Calidifontibacter indicus: one gene and its partner. The protein of the gene in region 1 interacts with the protein of each later gene in a pairwise test. Links are inferred from orthologs where the notes say so. Each region holds a gene or a part of one and is shown on either strand. Other genes may lie near its edges. The genes, in order: recA and dprA.

Evidence for each region.
Region 2: the proteins of recA (region 1) and dprA interact in binary tests that used the Bacillus subtilis proteins (3 or more experiments, as listed by UniProt). The link is inferred for Calidifontibacter indicus from one-to-one orthologs.

The regions. Positions count from the first base shown.
Region 1 is NZ_QTUA01000001.1:2,751,307-2,758,040, reverse strand. Bases 1,875-4,655 are described here. They hold recA (recombinase RecA), read left to right. Parts: upstream 1,875-2,632; coding sequence 2,633-3,679; downstream 3,680-4,655. Other genes in these bases: DFJ65_RS13085 (YccF domain-containing protein), read right to left, coding at 4,365-4,655; DFJ65_RS13090 (regulatory protein RecX), read left to right, coding at 3,797-4,342; DFJ65_RS13100 (DUF3046 domain-containing protein), read left to right, coding at 2,093-2,323; DFJ65_RS13105 (nitrilase-related carbon-nitrogen hydrolase), read right to left, coding at 1,875-2,025. Outside these bases: DFJ65_RS13110 (agmatine deiminase family protein), read right to left, coding at 30-1,067; more of DFJ65_RS13105, read right to left, coding at 1,060-1,874; more of DFJ65_RS13085, read right to left, coding at 4,656-4,769; tRNA (N6-isopentenyl adenosine(37)-C2)-methylthiotransferase MiaB, read left to right, coding at 4,989-6,530; DFJ65_RS13075 (LysR family transcriptional regulator), read right to left, coding at 6,568-6,734. UniProt on the Bacillus subtilis protein: Multifunctional protein involved in homologous recombination, DNA repair and competence.
Region 2 is NZ_QTUA01000001.1:1,745,539-1,752,490, forward strand. What follows is about bases 2,049-5,047. They hold dprA (DNA-processing protein DprA), read left to right. Parts: upstream 2,049-2,967; coding sequence 2,968-4,128; downstream 4,129-5,047. Other genes in these bases: DFJ65_RS08330 (YifB family Mg chelatase-like AAA ATPase), read left to right, coding at 2,049-2,971; DFJ65_RS08340 (helix-turn-helix domain-containing protein), read right to left, coding at 4,109-4,588; DFJ65_RS08345 (hypothetical protein), read right to left, coding at 4,569-4,994. Also shown: DFJ65_RS08320 (DUF2079 domain-containing protein), read right to left, coding at 1-612; DFJ65_RS08325 (YraN family protein), read left to right, coding at 1,071-1,448; more of DFJ65_RS08330, read left to right, coding at 1,445-2,048; DFJ65_RS08350 (tyrosine recombinase XerC), read left to right, coding at 5,065-5,979. UniProt on the Bacillus subtilis protein: Protein that helps load RecA onto ssDNA during transformation. Binds cooperatively to circular ssDNA, is able to bridge different segments of DNA. Favors the loading of RecA onto SsbA- or SsbB-coated ssDNA and formation of RecA-DNA filaments.

The DNA of each region.
Region 1 (6,734 bases):
TGTGTCGGGAAGCGAAGCGTTTGCGGGCGTCAGCCGGCGACGGACGGTTGCTGCTGGGTGATGCAGTGGATCCCACCGCCGCGGGCGAACAGCTCGCGGGCGTCGACGCCCACGACCTCGCGGCCGGGGTAGACCCTGCGCAAGACCTCGAGCGCGCGTTGGTCGTGCTCGTCGGCGAACGTGCAGGCGATCACGCCGCCGTTGACGACGAGGTGGTTGACGTAGCTGTAGTCGACCGGTCCGTCGTCGTCGAAGAGGGTCGCGGGCGCCGGGATGCGCTCGACGCGCAGTCGGCGCCCGGCGGCGTCCGTGGCCTGTTCCAGCAGCGCGATCACCTCCGCGCTCACGGCCTGGTCGGGGTGGTCGGGGTGCTCCTGGTCGTGCACCAGCACCACGCCCGGCTCGGTGAACGTGGCCACGATGTCGATGTGGCCGCGGGTGCCGAACTCGTCGTAGTCGCGGGTGAGACCGCGGGGCAGCCAGAGGCACTTCGTCGCGCCGAGGCAGCGGGCCATCTCCGCCTCGATGTCGGCCTTGGTGGCGTCGGGATTGCGACCCGGGTCGAGTTGCACGGTCTCGGTGAGCAGCACGGTGCCCTCGCCGTCGACGTGGATGCCGCCGCCCTCGTTGACGATGGGTGAGGGCACGATCACGGCCCCGGTCAGAGCGCCGATCCGGGCGGCGACCAACGCGTCCTTGTCCCAGCTCGCCCACGACTGAGCACCCCAGCCGTTGAACACCCAGTCGACCGCGCCGAGTTCGCCGTCCGCACCGAGCACGAAGGTGGGGCCGATGTCGCGCATCCACGCGTCGTCCAGTTCGGCCTCGTGCAGTTCGACGGCGGCATCGACGAGTTCGCGCGCGATCGGGAGATCGTCGGCGGTGACCAGCATGTGCACCGGCTCGAACCGCGCGACCGCGTTCGCGACCGCGGCCCACGTGCGACGGGCCGCGTCGGCCTCCTCCTCGGTGTCGCCGAGGGTGTAGCCCTGGCTCGGGAACGCCATCCAGACGCGGTCCTGCGGGGCCCACTCGGCGGGCATCCGCCACGACATGGTGTCAGGCATTCGGGTCGACCCGGACGTGCTCCGGACGCACCGGCTCGGCGAGCGCGGCATAGGTGTCCGGACGGCGGGTCGACAGGAACGGGAACAGGTCGATCCAGTCCTTGCCCTGGGCGAGGTCGAGGTCGGTGACCAGCACCGCCTCCTCGTCGCGCGGGGCCTGCACCAGCACGCGACCGTAGGGGTCGGCGACGAAGGAGGAGCCGTAGAAGGTGATGAGGCCCTCGCTGCCGATGCGGTTGGGCACGACCACGAACAGGCCGTTGGCGATGGCGTGCCCGACGATGGTGTGCTGCCACAGCGGCTGGGTGTCGAAGTCGGGGTGGTCGGGCTCGGAGCCGATCGCGGTCGGGTAGACCAGCACCTGCGCTCCGCCCAGCGCGTAGGAGCGGGCGACCTCCGGGAACCACTCGTCCCAGCAGGTCGGCAGCCCGAGCTTCACCGCGGGCTCCTGCAGGTCGACGACCGGGTAGGCGCCTTCGGCCGGGCCCGGACGGAAGTACTTGTCCTCGTAGTAACCGGCGGTGACCGGGATGTGCGTCTTGCGGGTGCGTGCCACGAGTTCACCGGCGGGGGAGACGAGGATCGCGGTGTTCAGCCCGCGTCCGTCGGCCTCGGGTGCCTTCTCGAACAGCGAGGCGTGCACATGCACGCCGAAGTCCTTGGCGGCCTGCGCGGCGAAGGTGAAGGTGGGGCCGTCGGTCAGCGACTCCGCGGTCGCGTCGGGCTCGCCCGCCGGCAGGGTGTCGGCGGGGTACCGTGACAACGTCAGCTCCGGCAGGAACACGATGGTGGCGCCGGCCTCGGCCGCTTGCCGGATGCCGTCGCGCAGTGCGGCGACCAACTCCTCGGCGTTCTCGCGCCAGTGGTGCTGCACCAGCCCGACACGCACCGGCCCGGACGTGGGTTCCTCGACCCGGGCGTACGACGTGGGGACCTGGGTGGATGTAATCAACCGCATAGTCGCCAAGTATGGCCGAGTCGCCCCGAGTTGCACATCGAAGGTTTGCGACACTGGCGCGGTGCGGATGAGCGAGTTCTGGCGGCTGGTCGAGGAGGAGTTCGGCAGCGGCTACGGTCGCGTGCTGATCGACTCGCATGTGCTGGCCGAAGTCGGCTACCGCACGGGCGGCGAGGCGCTCGCGGCCGGCGTCGCCCCGCGCGAGGTGTGGCGGGCGTTGTGCGTCGAGATGGAAGTGCCCAAGGAGCGCTGGCTCGGCAAGGACCGTCCGATCCGTGACGGCGGCCGGGCCGACTGAACGACGGCGCGCGACACGCGACACGCCTGCGCCGATGCTCGTACGAATGTTCGATCTGGTGGCGTAGGCTCATCCCCAGGTGCCACACCAGGGCCATTTCGTCCCCAGGCGTGGAGACGGCAGCGGTGGTTGTCGGTGGTGGCCCCTAGCGTCTGACCTCAGTCGAACCCACACGCAGGTTCGCACCGGTCGCCGGTAGGCGCGTTCACCACGAGACCCATAGGAGCATCGCTCATGGCAGCTGCAACAGGCACCCGGAACGTCCCGGCAGCCGACAACGCCAACAAGATCAAGTCCCTCGACGCCGTGATGGCGCAGATCGAGAAGGCCCACGGCAAGGGTTCGGTCATGCGGCTCGGCGACGACGTCCGTCCGCCGATCGACGTCATCCCCACCGGTTCGATCGCGCTCGATGTCGCGCTCGGCATCGGCGGTCTCCCGCGTGGCCGCGTGGTGGAGATCTACGGTCCGGAGTCGTCCGGTAAGACCACCGTCGCGCTGCACGCGGTCGCCAACGCCCAGAAGAACGGCGGCATCGCCGCGTTCATCGACGCCGAGCACGCGCTCGACCCCGAATACGCGAAGAAGCTGGGCGTCGACATCGACTCGCTGCTGGTCAGCCAGCCCGACACCGGTGAGCAGGCGCTCGAGATCGCCGACATGCTGATCCGCTCCGGGTCGCTCGACATCATCGTCATCGACTCGGTGGCCGCGCTCGTGCCGCGCGCCGAGATCGAGGGCGAGATGGGTGACAGCCACGTCGGTCTTCAGGCCCGCCTGATGAGCCAGGCGCTGCGCAAGATCACCGGTGCCCTCAACTCCACCGGCACCACCGCGATCTTCATCAACCAGCTGCGCGAGAAGATCGGTGTGATGTTCGGTTCGCCCGAGACCACGACCGGTGGAAAGGCGCTGAAGTTCTACGCCTCGGTGCGTCTCGACGTGCGTCGCATCGAGACGTTGAAGGACGGCACCGACGCGGTCGGTAACCGCACCCGCGTCAAGGTCGTCAAGAACAAGGTGTCCCCGCCGTTCAAGCAGGCCGAGTTCGACATCCTCTACGGCCAGGGCATCTCCCGCGAGGGCGGCCTGATCGACATGGGTGTCGAGCACGGCTTCGTGCGCAAGGCCGGAGCCTGGTACACCTACGACGGCGACCAGCTGGGGCAGGGCAAGGAGAACGCCCGTAACTTCCTCAAGGACAACCCCGACGCCGCCGACGAGCTCGAGCGCAAGATCAAGGAGAAGCTCGGGGTCGGCCCGAAGGCGGCCGACGCCGAGACCGGCGAGCCCGACGGTGACGTGGCCGGTGGCGCTCCGCTCGCCGCCGTCAAGGAAGTCGCCGTCGACTTCTGATCGGGATGACTCCCAGTGACCAATCCCTTTGATCGGCAGTCGAGTCCGCCGGATTTCGTTGATCCGGCGGACTCGACGCCCCTCGAGACACGCGAGGCTGCGACGTCCGCGAAGCCGGTGAAACCGGCCCGCGAACGCAAGAAGAAGCGTGCTGCGCCCGCGCCGGAGCAAGACCGCGACGCCGACCCCTACGAGGTGGCGCGCACGATCGTGCTGCGCCAGCTGACGATGGCGCCGCGCAGCCGAAAGCAGTTGTCCGACAAGCTCGCTCAACGCGGATGTGACCCCGACATCGCCGACGCCGTGCTCGACCGGATGACCGAGGTCGGCCTCATCGACGACGAGGCCTACGCGCGGATGCTCGTGCGTTCCCAGCAGGCCGGCCGCGGTCTCGCCAAACGGGCACTCGCTCAAGAGTTGCGCAAGAAGGGCGTCGACGACGACATCACCCGAGCGACCCTCGACGAGGTCGACCCGGAGGACGAGAAGGAGCGTGCTCGCGCGCTCGTCGCCAAGAAGATGCGCTCGATGCACGGACTCGACGCGACCGTGCAGACCCGTCGCCTCGCCGGCATGCTCGCCCGCAAGGGCTACTCGTCGTCGGTCTCGTGGTTGGTGATCCGCGAGGCGATCGCCGACGCGCCCGAGCACCAGCGCGACTGAGCACTTTCGACCTGGCGCCGGCTCACACCCGGTAGTACGCCCCGGCGCGCAGCGAGTCCTCGTCGACGATCTGCTTGCCGAGCGGGAAGAGCGCGGCCGGGATCATCTTGAGGTTCGCCCAGGCGAAGGGGATGCCGATGATCGTGATCGCGAGGCCGACGGCGGTGACGACATGCGCGATCGCCAGCCAGATACCGGCCAGGATGAACCACAGCACGTTGCCGATCGCCGACCCGACGCCCGCGGTCGGCTTGTCGATCACCGTCCGCCCGAAGGGCCACACCGCGAAGTTGCCGAGTCGGAACGAGGCGATCCCGAACGGGATCGTCACGATCAGGAGGCACATGATCACTCCGGCCAGCGCGTAGGCGAGCCAGAGCCAGAAGCCGGCGAACACGAACCAGACGATGTTGAGCAGTGTCTTCACGTCGCCCATTCTCACCTGTGGCCGCTTGCTCGCACCTATGGTGCGGTCATGGCAGTTCGAAATCCAGCGGCAAGAGCGGGGTTCGCCCTTGCCGGCGTGCACGTCTGCGTCGGAGCATTGCTGGTCATCGGCTGGTTGGGCATGTTGGGGCTTGCCTTCTTAGCGGGGCAACCCGGGCAATTCGGCGCCTCCGCGCTGACGCCGTACCCTTGATCGGTCATGACGAAGGCGGCCGGTGAAGCGATGAAGACGTACGAAGTGCGCACCCACGGATGTCAGATGAACGTCCACGACTCCGAACGGATCAGCGGGCTCTTGGAGTCGGCGGGCTACGTCGACTCCGCGTCGTTGTCCCCGGGCGATCGCCCGCAGGTGCCCGACGTCGTCGTGTTCAACACCTGCGCCGTCCGCGAGAACGCCGACAACAAGTTGTACGGCTCGCTGGGCCACCTGCGTCCGTGGAAGGACATCAACCCCGACCTGCAGATCGCCGTCGGTGGTTGCCTCGCGCAGAAGGACCGCGCATCGATCGTCGAGCGGGCGCCGTGGGTCGACGTCGTCTTCGGCACGCACAACGTCGGCGCGCTGCCGGTGTTGCTGGAGCGCGCCCGGCACAACGCCGACGCGCAGGTCGAGATCGTCGAGTCACTGGAGACCTTCCCCTCGACGCTGCCGACCCGACGTGACTCCGCATACAGCGGCTGGGTGTCGATCTCGGTCGGCTGCAACAACACCTGCACGTTCTGCATCGTGCCGGCGCTGCGCGGCAAGGAGAAGGACCGCCGTCCGGGCGACATCCTCGCCGAGGTGCAGGCACTGGTCGACCAAGGCGTCGTCGAGATCACGCTGCTCGGTCAGAACGTCAACAGCTACGGCGTGGAGTTCGGCGACCGGCAGGCGTTCAGCAAACTGCTGCGGTCGTGCGGCGAGATCGACGGCCTCGAGCGGGTGCGCTTCACCTCGCCGCACCCGGCCGCGTTCACCGACGACGTGATCGAGGCGATGGCCGAGACCCCGAACGTGATGCCCTCGCTGCACATGCCGCTGCAGTCGGGCTCGGACAAGGTGCTGCGCGAGATGAAGCGCTCGTACCGTTCGGCGAAGTTCCTCGGCATCCTCGATCGGGTGCGTGACCGCATCCCGCACGCCGCGATCACCACCGACATCATCGTCGGGTTCCCGGGCGAGACCGAGGCCGACTTCGAGGAGACCATGCGGGTCGTTCGCGAGGCGCGGTTCTCCTCGGCGTTCACCTTCCAGTACTCCATCCGTCCGGGCACCCCGGCCGCGACGATGCCCGACCAGTTGCCGAAGGCCGTCGTGCAGGATCGCTTCGACCGGCTGCTCGAACTGCAGGAGGGCATCTCCTGGGCCGAGAACCGCACGATCGAGGGCCGCACCATCGAGGTGCTCGTCGCACCCACCGAGGGCAAGCGCGACAACGAGACCGGCCGCATGTCGGGTCGTGCGCAGGACAACCGCCTCGTGCACTTCGCGGTGCCGACCGGTGACGGTGTCGAGCTTCCGCGGCCCGGTGACTTCGTCAAGGTCGACGTCACGTACGGCGCCGCGCACCACCTGATCGCGGACGGCGTGCTCGATGGCGGCACCTTCGAGGTGCGCCGCTCGCGTGGCGGCGACGCCTGGGAGGCCTTGCAGCCGGGTCGCGCCGAGGGAGCGACCGCGAAGCCGAAGGTGTCGCTCGGCATGCCCTCGATCGGCAAGCCGGCTCCGGTCGAAGCTCCCGCCTGCGGGATCTGAGCGGGCATCTCGCCCGACGCCTCGACCAGCACACAGGCTAGGTGCGCGCGAGGTCGCGCACCGCGGCGATGTGGTCGGCCAACACCGCACCGCGTCGCCACACGATGCCGATGTCGCGGTGAGCATCGTTGTCGCGCAACGGGATCAGTCGGATGCCTTCGGTATTGTTGGTCTGATCGTCGTCGGGCAACAGGCCGACGCCGA
Region 2 (6,952 bases), 1.0 Mb from region 1 along the record:
GCTATGCCCGTTCACTGACTTGATGACCACGTACGCAACTGCCACGGCGGCAATACCAGTTAGACCGAGCATCGCTGCGCGGCGCCGATCGTCGACCCCGCGCTCGCGGTAAAGAATCCACCAGGCACACCTTGCACCGAATATCGTCAGCCCTAGATCCTCCTTGACAAGGGCAAGCATGACGGCACTGATCATCGAGACACGGAAGCGTCGCTCCAGAATGGAGATCGCCAGCAACGCCAGAACGGGGGCTCCGAACGCAACCTCATGGACATCGAACAGGGCCGCACCGAGGACGCCCGGGCCGAGGCACAGGAGCATGGTCGCTACGATGAGTGCGTATCGAGACCCAAGACTCCGGTACGCGTAGGCGGCAATGAGTGCGACGGTCAGTCCGAGCGAGAACGCTTGGGCGACCAATAGGACTCGAGGGTCGGGCCAGAATCGCCAGCCCATTGCCACGACCGCCATGATCGGACTGAAGTGGTCACCGAGCAGGTCGATCTGGCGAATATCGGAATGCGGTAACCGGCCGTGCGACCACGATTGGGCCGATTGCGCAAAAATGCCCAAGTCGTACCCGGTCGCAAGCCCGTTGGACCATCGGTTCATCGCCAACAGCGCGAACCATACTGTGGATAGCGAGAAAGCGACGGCAAACTGGCACCAGCCGCGACGGGGTCGCTGCGCGTTGGGACTGGTGTGAGCTACTGCGGCTGTCAAAGATTCCCCCTTGTCACCGACCAGTGTGCCAGTCAGCCAAATTGGTCGTGCGTGCACTCTTGGTCCGCCCGTGAACACCTCCTGGACGGCATTCGACAACGTTCCGCCCGCGCCAGTCGGTAACGCAGGAGCGGCCTGCCGCGTGACCTATCCCGCAGGGCCACACAGCTCCCGCAGGGCCACACAGCCGCGAACGCAACTCACGACGGCTTGTCGTGTGGGATCGGTTGGGTGCACGGCGGTGGTCCCCACAGCCACCCGGTTGCGCGGTGTCCGTCCACAGAACGGCGACCGGCACCTCACGCACGGCTCTTCGTCGCGCAGGCTCACCCGCGGAGGTGAGCTCGATGGACGAGGAGATGACCCGGCACCGGCGGTCGCTGGGAGCACAGGGCGAGGAGATCGCGGCCGATTATCTGCGGTCGTTGGATTGGTCTCTGCTGGAACGGAATTGGCGCTGCAACGAGGGTGAACTCGACATGATCGCGTATGACTGCGAGACAGGTGCGGTGGTCGCGGTCGAGGTGAAGACCCGCAATACGGCCCACTTCGGCCGGCCGGTCGAACACGTGGGGCAGGACAAGATCGACCGGGTGCACCGGTTGGTGCGGCGGTGGCTGTACGAGCAGGGTCTGTTCGCCCGGGAGGTGCGGGTCGACCTCATCGGCATCGTGCTGGTCGACGACGCGGTGGTCGACCTGGAGCACCTGCGGGACATCGCATGACGATCGGTCGCACCCTCTGCGTCGCGGTCAACGGCATCGAGGGCACCGTCGTCGAGGTCGAGGCGATGACCGGCGACGGCAAACCCGCGTTCACGATCATCGGGTTGCCCGACACCGCCTGTCGGCAGGCACCCGACCGCATCCGTGCCGCCGCCACGAACTGCAAGCTGAAGATGCCGCGCGAGAAGATCACGGTGAACCTCTCGCCGGCCAACCTCACCAAGCAGGGCAGTGGCTACGACCTGGCCATCGCGATGGCGACCCTTGCGACCCGCGACGACGTCGATGCGGCGTTGATTCGTGGTGTGGTGCATCTCGGCGAACTCGGTCTCGACGGCACCCTTCGGCCGGTCAATGCGGTGCTGCCCGCGGTGCTCGCGGCCCGTGCGGCCGGGGTGAAGACCGTGGTCGTGCCGGTCGCCAACGCCCGGGAGGCAGGGTTGGTCGAGGGCATCGAGGTGGTGCCCGCGGCGTCCCTCGACACCCTCGTGGCCCGATACAAGGCGATGCGTCGGCGGTGGCGGCTGCCCGAGCCGCCGGAGTTGCCGACGATGAGTCGCGCGAACACTCGTTCGGTGCCCGACATGGCCGACGTGATCGGTCAGCCCGAGGCGCGGTTCGCGCTCGAAGTCGCCGCCGCCGGCATGCACAACCTGTCGATGGTCGGCCCGCCCGGAGCCGGCAAGACCATGCTGGCGGAGCGGCTCGCCGGCATCCTGCCGCCGCTCGACGACGAGACCGCGTTGCAGGCGACCGCGGTGCACTCGGTGCTCGGGGTGCTGAAGGACGGTGAGTTGGTGCGGCGTCCGCCCTTCGTCGCGCCGCACCACGGCGCCAGCATGACCGCGATCATCGGTGGTGGTGCCGGACGCGTGCGACCGGGCGCGATCTCCCGGGCGCACGGCGGCGTGTTGTTCCTGGATGAGGCCCCGGAGTTTCACCGGGAGGTGCTCGATGCGCTGCGCCAACCGCTGGAATCGGGCACGGTGCAGGTGGCGCGCTCGGTGGGTGTGTTCACGTATCCGGCGCGGTTCCAGCTGGTGCTGGCCGCGAACCCGTGTCCGTGCGGTCAGGGCCTCACCCGCAACTGCACCTGTTCGGCGCCGGTGCTGCGCACCTACCGCAGTCGGTTGTCGGGGCCCTTGCTCGACCGGGTCGATGTGCAGTTGCGTGTTCACGCGGTCAAGCGGGTGACGAACGCGCCGCCGCAGGAGACCTCGGAAGCGATCGGGGAGCGGGTGCTGCGTGCCCGCGCGGCGCAGCGGGAGCGGTGGCGGGCGGTCGGCCGGACGACCAACGGGTCGGTGCCGGGGCCGGTGCTGCGCTCGAGTGCGTGGCGGTTGCCGGCGGAGGTCACGCGTCCGTTGGATGCGCAGCTCGACCGCGGCTTGCTGACGCTGCGCGGCTACGACCGCTGTTTGCGCGTTGCGTGGACGCTCAGCGACCTGGCCGGCGCACCGCGTCCGCAGGCAGCGCACCTGTTGCAGGCCCTCGGGCTGCGTTCGGGGCAGGAGGCGGCATGAACAACCACCAGTCTGAAGCGTCTGAGACCTCGTCGGCGTCATCGCAGTTGCCGCATTGGGCGGGTCTGTCACCCGAGCGCGCCGCGCGGGTGCGGCTCAGCGTGGCGGTGGAACCGTGCGACCGGGTGGTCGCGCCGCAACTGGTCGGGCTCGACGGCGTGTCGGCGTGGAACGCGGTCGCCCAGGGCCTGCGGGGTCCGTTCGCCAGGTGTCGGTCACGGGTGGAGCAGGTCGACCTGATGCGGCTGTGGTCGGTGGCACGGGCCACCCGGATGCGGGTGGTGATCCCTGGCGATGACGAGTGGCCGTCCGGGCTCGACGATCTTCCGGTGCCGCCGTGGTGCCTGTGGGTACGCGGCGAGGGGCGGCTGGAGGAACTCACCCGGCGGTCGGTCGCGATCGTCGGATCGCGGGCGGCCACCGCGTACGGATCGGGAGTCGCACGCTCGATGGCGGCGGACCTCGGCGACGCCGGCTTCGTGGTGGTGTCGGGCGCGGCCACCGGCATCGACATCGCGGCGCATCAAGGTGCGCTCGGTGCCGGACGACCGACGGTGGCCGCGCTGGCGTGCGGTCTGGATCGTGCCTATCCGGCGGCGCACCGCGACCAACTCGACCGCATCCGCGACGACGGGGTGTTGGTGTCGGAGTATCCGCCGGGGCAGACCCCGATGAAGTACCGCTTCCTCGCGCGCAACCGGTTGATCGCCGCGATGACCGCGGCGACGGTCGTGGTCGAAGCCGGGCTGCGGTCGGGGTCGTTGAACACCGCCGGCCATGCCGTCGATCTGGCCCGCCCGGTCGCGGCGGTGCCCGGTCCGGTCACATCGGCAACGAGCATCGGATGCCACGAGTTGATCCGCCAAGGCGCGGTGTTGGTGTCGGACGCCTCGGACGTGCTGGAGTTGCTCGGCCCGCTGAGCGTGCCCGCCCTCGACCCGAAACGGGAGCAGGACACGATGCTCGACCTGTTGTCGGAGGTCGCCGGTCGCACCCGCGACGCCTTCCCGACCGGTCGTTCCGTCAGCGTCGACGTCCTGGTCGCCCGGGCCGGCCTGGAGGTGGGCGAGGTGCTCGCCGGGTTGGGGGAGTTGCGGGCGCTCGGCATGGTCGAACAACGTGACGAAGGGTGGTGCCTCACCCGGGCCGGTCAGTGAGCGCGCTGTCCACGACTGACTCGATGTCGGTCTTTGCGCCGGCCTTTGCGTCGGTCGCTGCGTCCGGACCGCAGTCGAGCGGCGTGTCGGGCCACGGTTCGCCGGAGTCGAGTTCGGCCCGCCACGACGTCAACCGGGCCCGGGCCTCGAGGAGCATCCGCTCCTTCTCCTCCAGCGCCGCCTCCAGTCGGTCGATGGCGGCCCGCGCGGCGTCGATCCGCTCGCGCACCGTGCGGGTCTCGGTCTTGGCCGCCAGCATCCCGCGCACCTGCTCCAAGCTGAAGCCGACCTCGCGCAGGGCGGTGATGACCTGCAACTGGTCGAGCGTCGACTCCTCGTAGCGGCGAGCGCCACCGAGGGTCCGGTCCGGTGCGGGGATGAGACCTTCGCGCTCGTAGTAGCGCAGCGCATCGGCGCTGAGCCCGCTGCGGCGCGACACCTCACCGATGGGCAGCGACATACCAGGAGTACAACACGAGGGCGGCCGCGACGAGCGTCGCCCGCACCACGTGGTGGCTCAGGTGGAACTCGCCGATGGTGCGACCCCACAGCAGCGGTGCGGCGCAGACCAGGGCGGCTGCGATGACGGCGAGTGCGATCAACGCCTCGCGCGGCCCACCGCCCGCCGATCGGTCGGGGAGCCCGGCGAGCACAACCGCCGCGAGGCTCAGCACGGCCGCGGAAAGGTAGGCCACCGCGGGCGCGCCGAGGGCGACGGCGTCGAGACCGGTGCCCGATGCCTCGCGGGCGAGGGCGGCAAGGGCGAGCAGTTGAGACAGGGCGATGAGCGCGAAGGGGGTCAGCAGGAGAATCCATATGACGACGAGCCAAGACCCTGGAGCGCGCTCCAGGTCAAGTCCCAGCACCGAACTTGGTGGGCAGCTGAACCGTGCGGCGTTACCGGCCGGAACGGTGCGCCGGCACTAAGTTGCGATCATGAGCAGCGCGCCCGACGAGCACCTCGTCGCGGACTTCCTCACCCATCTGCGGGTCGAGCGCAACCGGTCCGACCACACCGTGCGGGCCTACGGCGGCGACCTGGAGGCGCTGTCGGGGTTCCTGGCCGAGCGGGGCGTCGACCGATGGGACGACGTCGCTCTGGCCGACCTGCGTTCGTGGCTGGCGTCGATGGACGAAGCCGGCGCGGCGAAGTCGACCATCGCGCGGCGTGCGACGAGCGTGCGCGCGTTCTTCCGGTGGGCGGTGCGACGGGGCGCGCTCGCGCAAGATCCGGCGTTGCGGCTGCAGTCTCCCAAGAAATCCAAGACGCTCCCCGGGGTACTGCGTCAGTCGACGGCCGGCGAACTCATGGACGTCGCGGCGGTCGCCGCCGACGACGCCGACCCGGTGCACCTGCGTGACCGAGCGGCCCTCGAACTGCTCTACTCAAGCGGTTTGCGCATCGGCGAACTCGTCGGCCTCGACATCGACGATGTCGACCGGGAACGGATGGTCGTGCGGGTGCTCGGTAAGGGAAACAAGGAACGCACCGTTCCGTTCGGCCGGCCTGTCGCTCGCGCGCTCGACGCCTGGCTCGACACCGGCCGCCCGCAACTGGCGACCGCGACGTCGGGGCCGGCGGTGTTCCTCGGCCGACGCGGCGCCCGCGTCGATCCGCGCACCGTGCGGCGCTCGCTGGAGAACCTCCTACGACATGTGCCCGACGCCCCCGAACTCAGCCCGCACGGCTTGCGGCACAGTGCCGCCACCCACATGCTCGAGGGCGGCGCCGACCTGCGGATGGTGCAGGAGATGCTCGGTCACTCCAGCCTCGCGACGACGCAGGTCTACACCCACGTCTCGGTCGAGCGGCTGCGGCGCTCGTTCAGTCAGGCGCACCCTCGTGCCTGAGCTGCGGCGGCCCCAGCACCAACCGAACAGCCGCCCTGGCAGCCGACCCCAGCAGCGAGCACCCCACCAAGAGTTCCCTGGCGGCACGTAAGTGGCGGCTGTAGCATCAGGATACTTCGCTGGCGTCGGATCGTTGTTCGGGCCGGAAGGAACCGTCATCGGTGGCGTCGCCGGCTTCACGTATGGTTGCGGAGCAGGAGTAATCGCAAATGCAACGCTCGGCTTCAATCCGATCCAGGACTTCCATCAGCCCTTTACACAATGAGGTCGAATGGTGGTGAGTCATAGCCACGTGAAACGTGATCAAGCTAGAAAGAGTACGTTCCCGGCATGGTTGTACCTAGCAGCGATTGCAACAGGAGCCCTTACCTTTGGAGGATCGCAACTCAAACAATCGAATGAGGGCTTGGGGTCGCTCCTCCAAATATTGTCGCTCCCGCTCGCGATCGTCACACTATGGGGGGTTGTCCGCTACTTTCGCGTGTTATTCAACAGCATCGAAGATGGCGACGATACTAAGGATCGCGGCGAACGGTGATTGACCACGTCGGGACATGCGATCCCAGGCCTTGGGGCGCTATCTCTCACGCAAGGCCCTCCCGACTCGCCGACTAGCTGGCGGGGCTGGGTAGGCTATCTCTGGGTGACAGAAGGGGGCCAAAACGCTGGTTGTGGCCCCCTGATCCTGATGTGTGTGGAACATTTACTGACCGAGCCCTCGATCAGGTGCCGCCCCGGTACGGCGTGGGGGTGCCAGCCATTCATTGGACCAGCCGCGCGCCGGACCGGTGCCGGCGGCCGGGAACCGAGGTCGCCCGGAGCTGCCGTGAGCTGCGGCCTGTTGGGCCTCGATCGCCTCTGCCGGCAGCTCCGGCGCGGGAGTGGTGCGCATCGACGAGGGGACGCGGCCGGCCTCGACGTCATCCCCGCGCCGACCAGGACAGGCACGAGCTGCTGCTGGGTGATGGTTTTG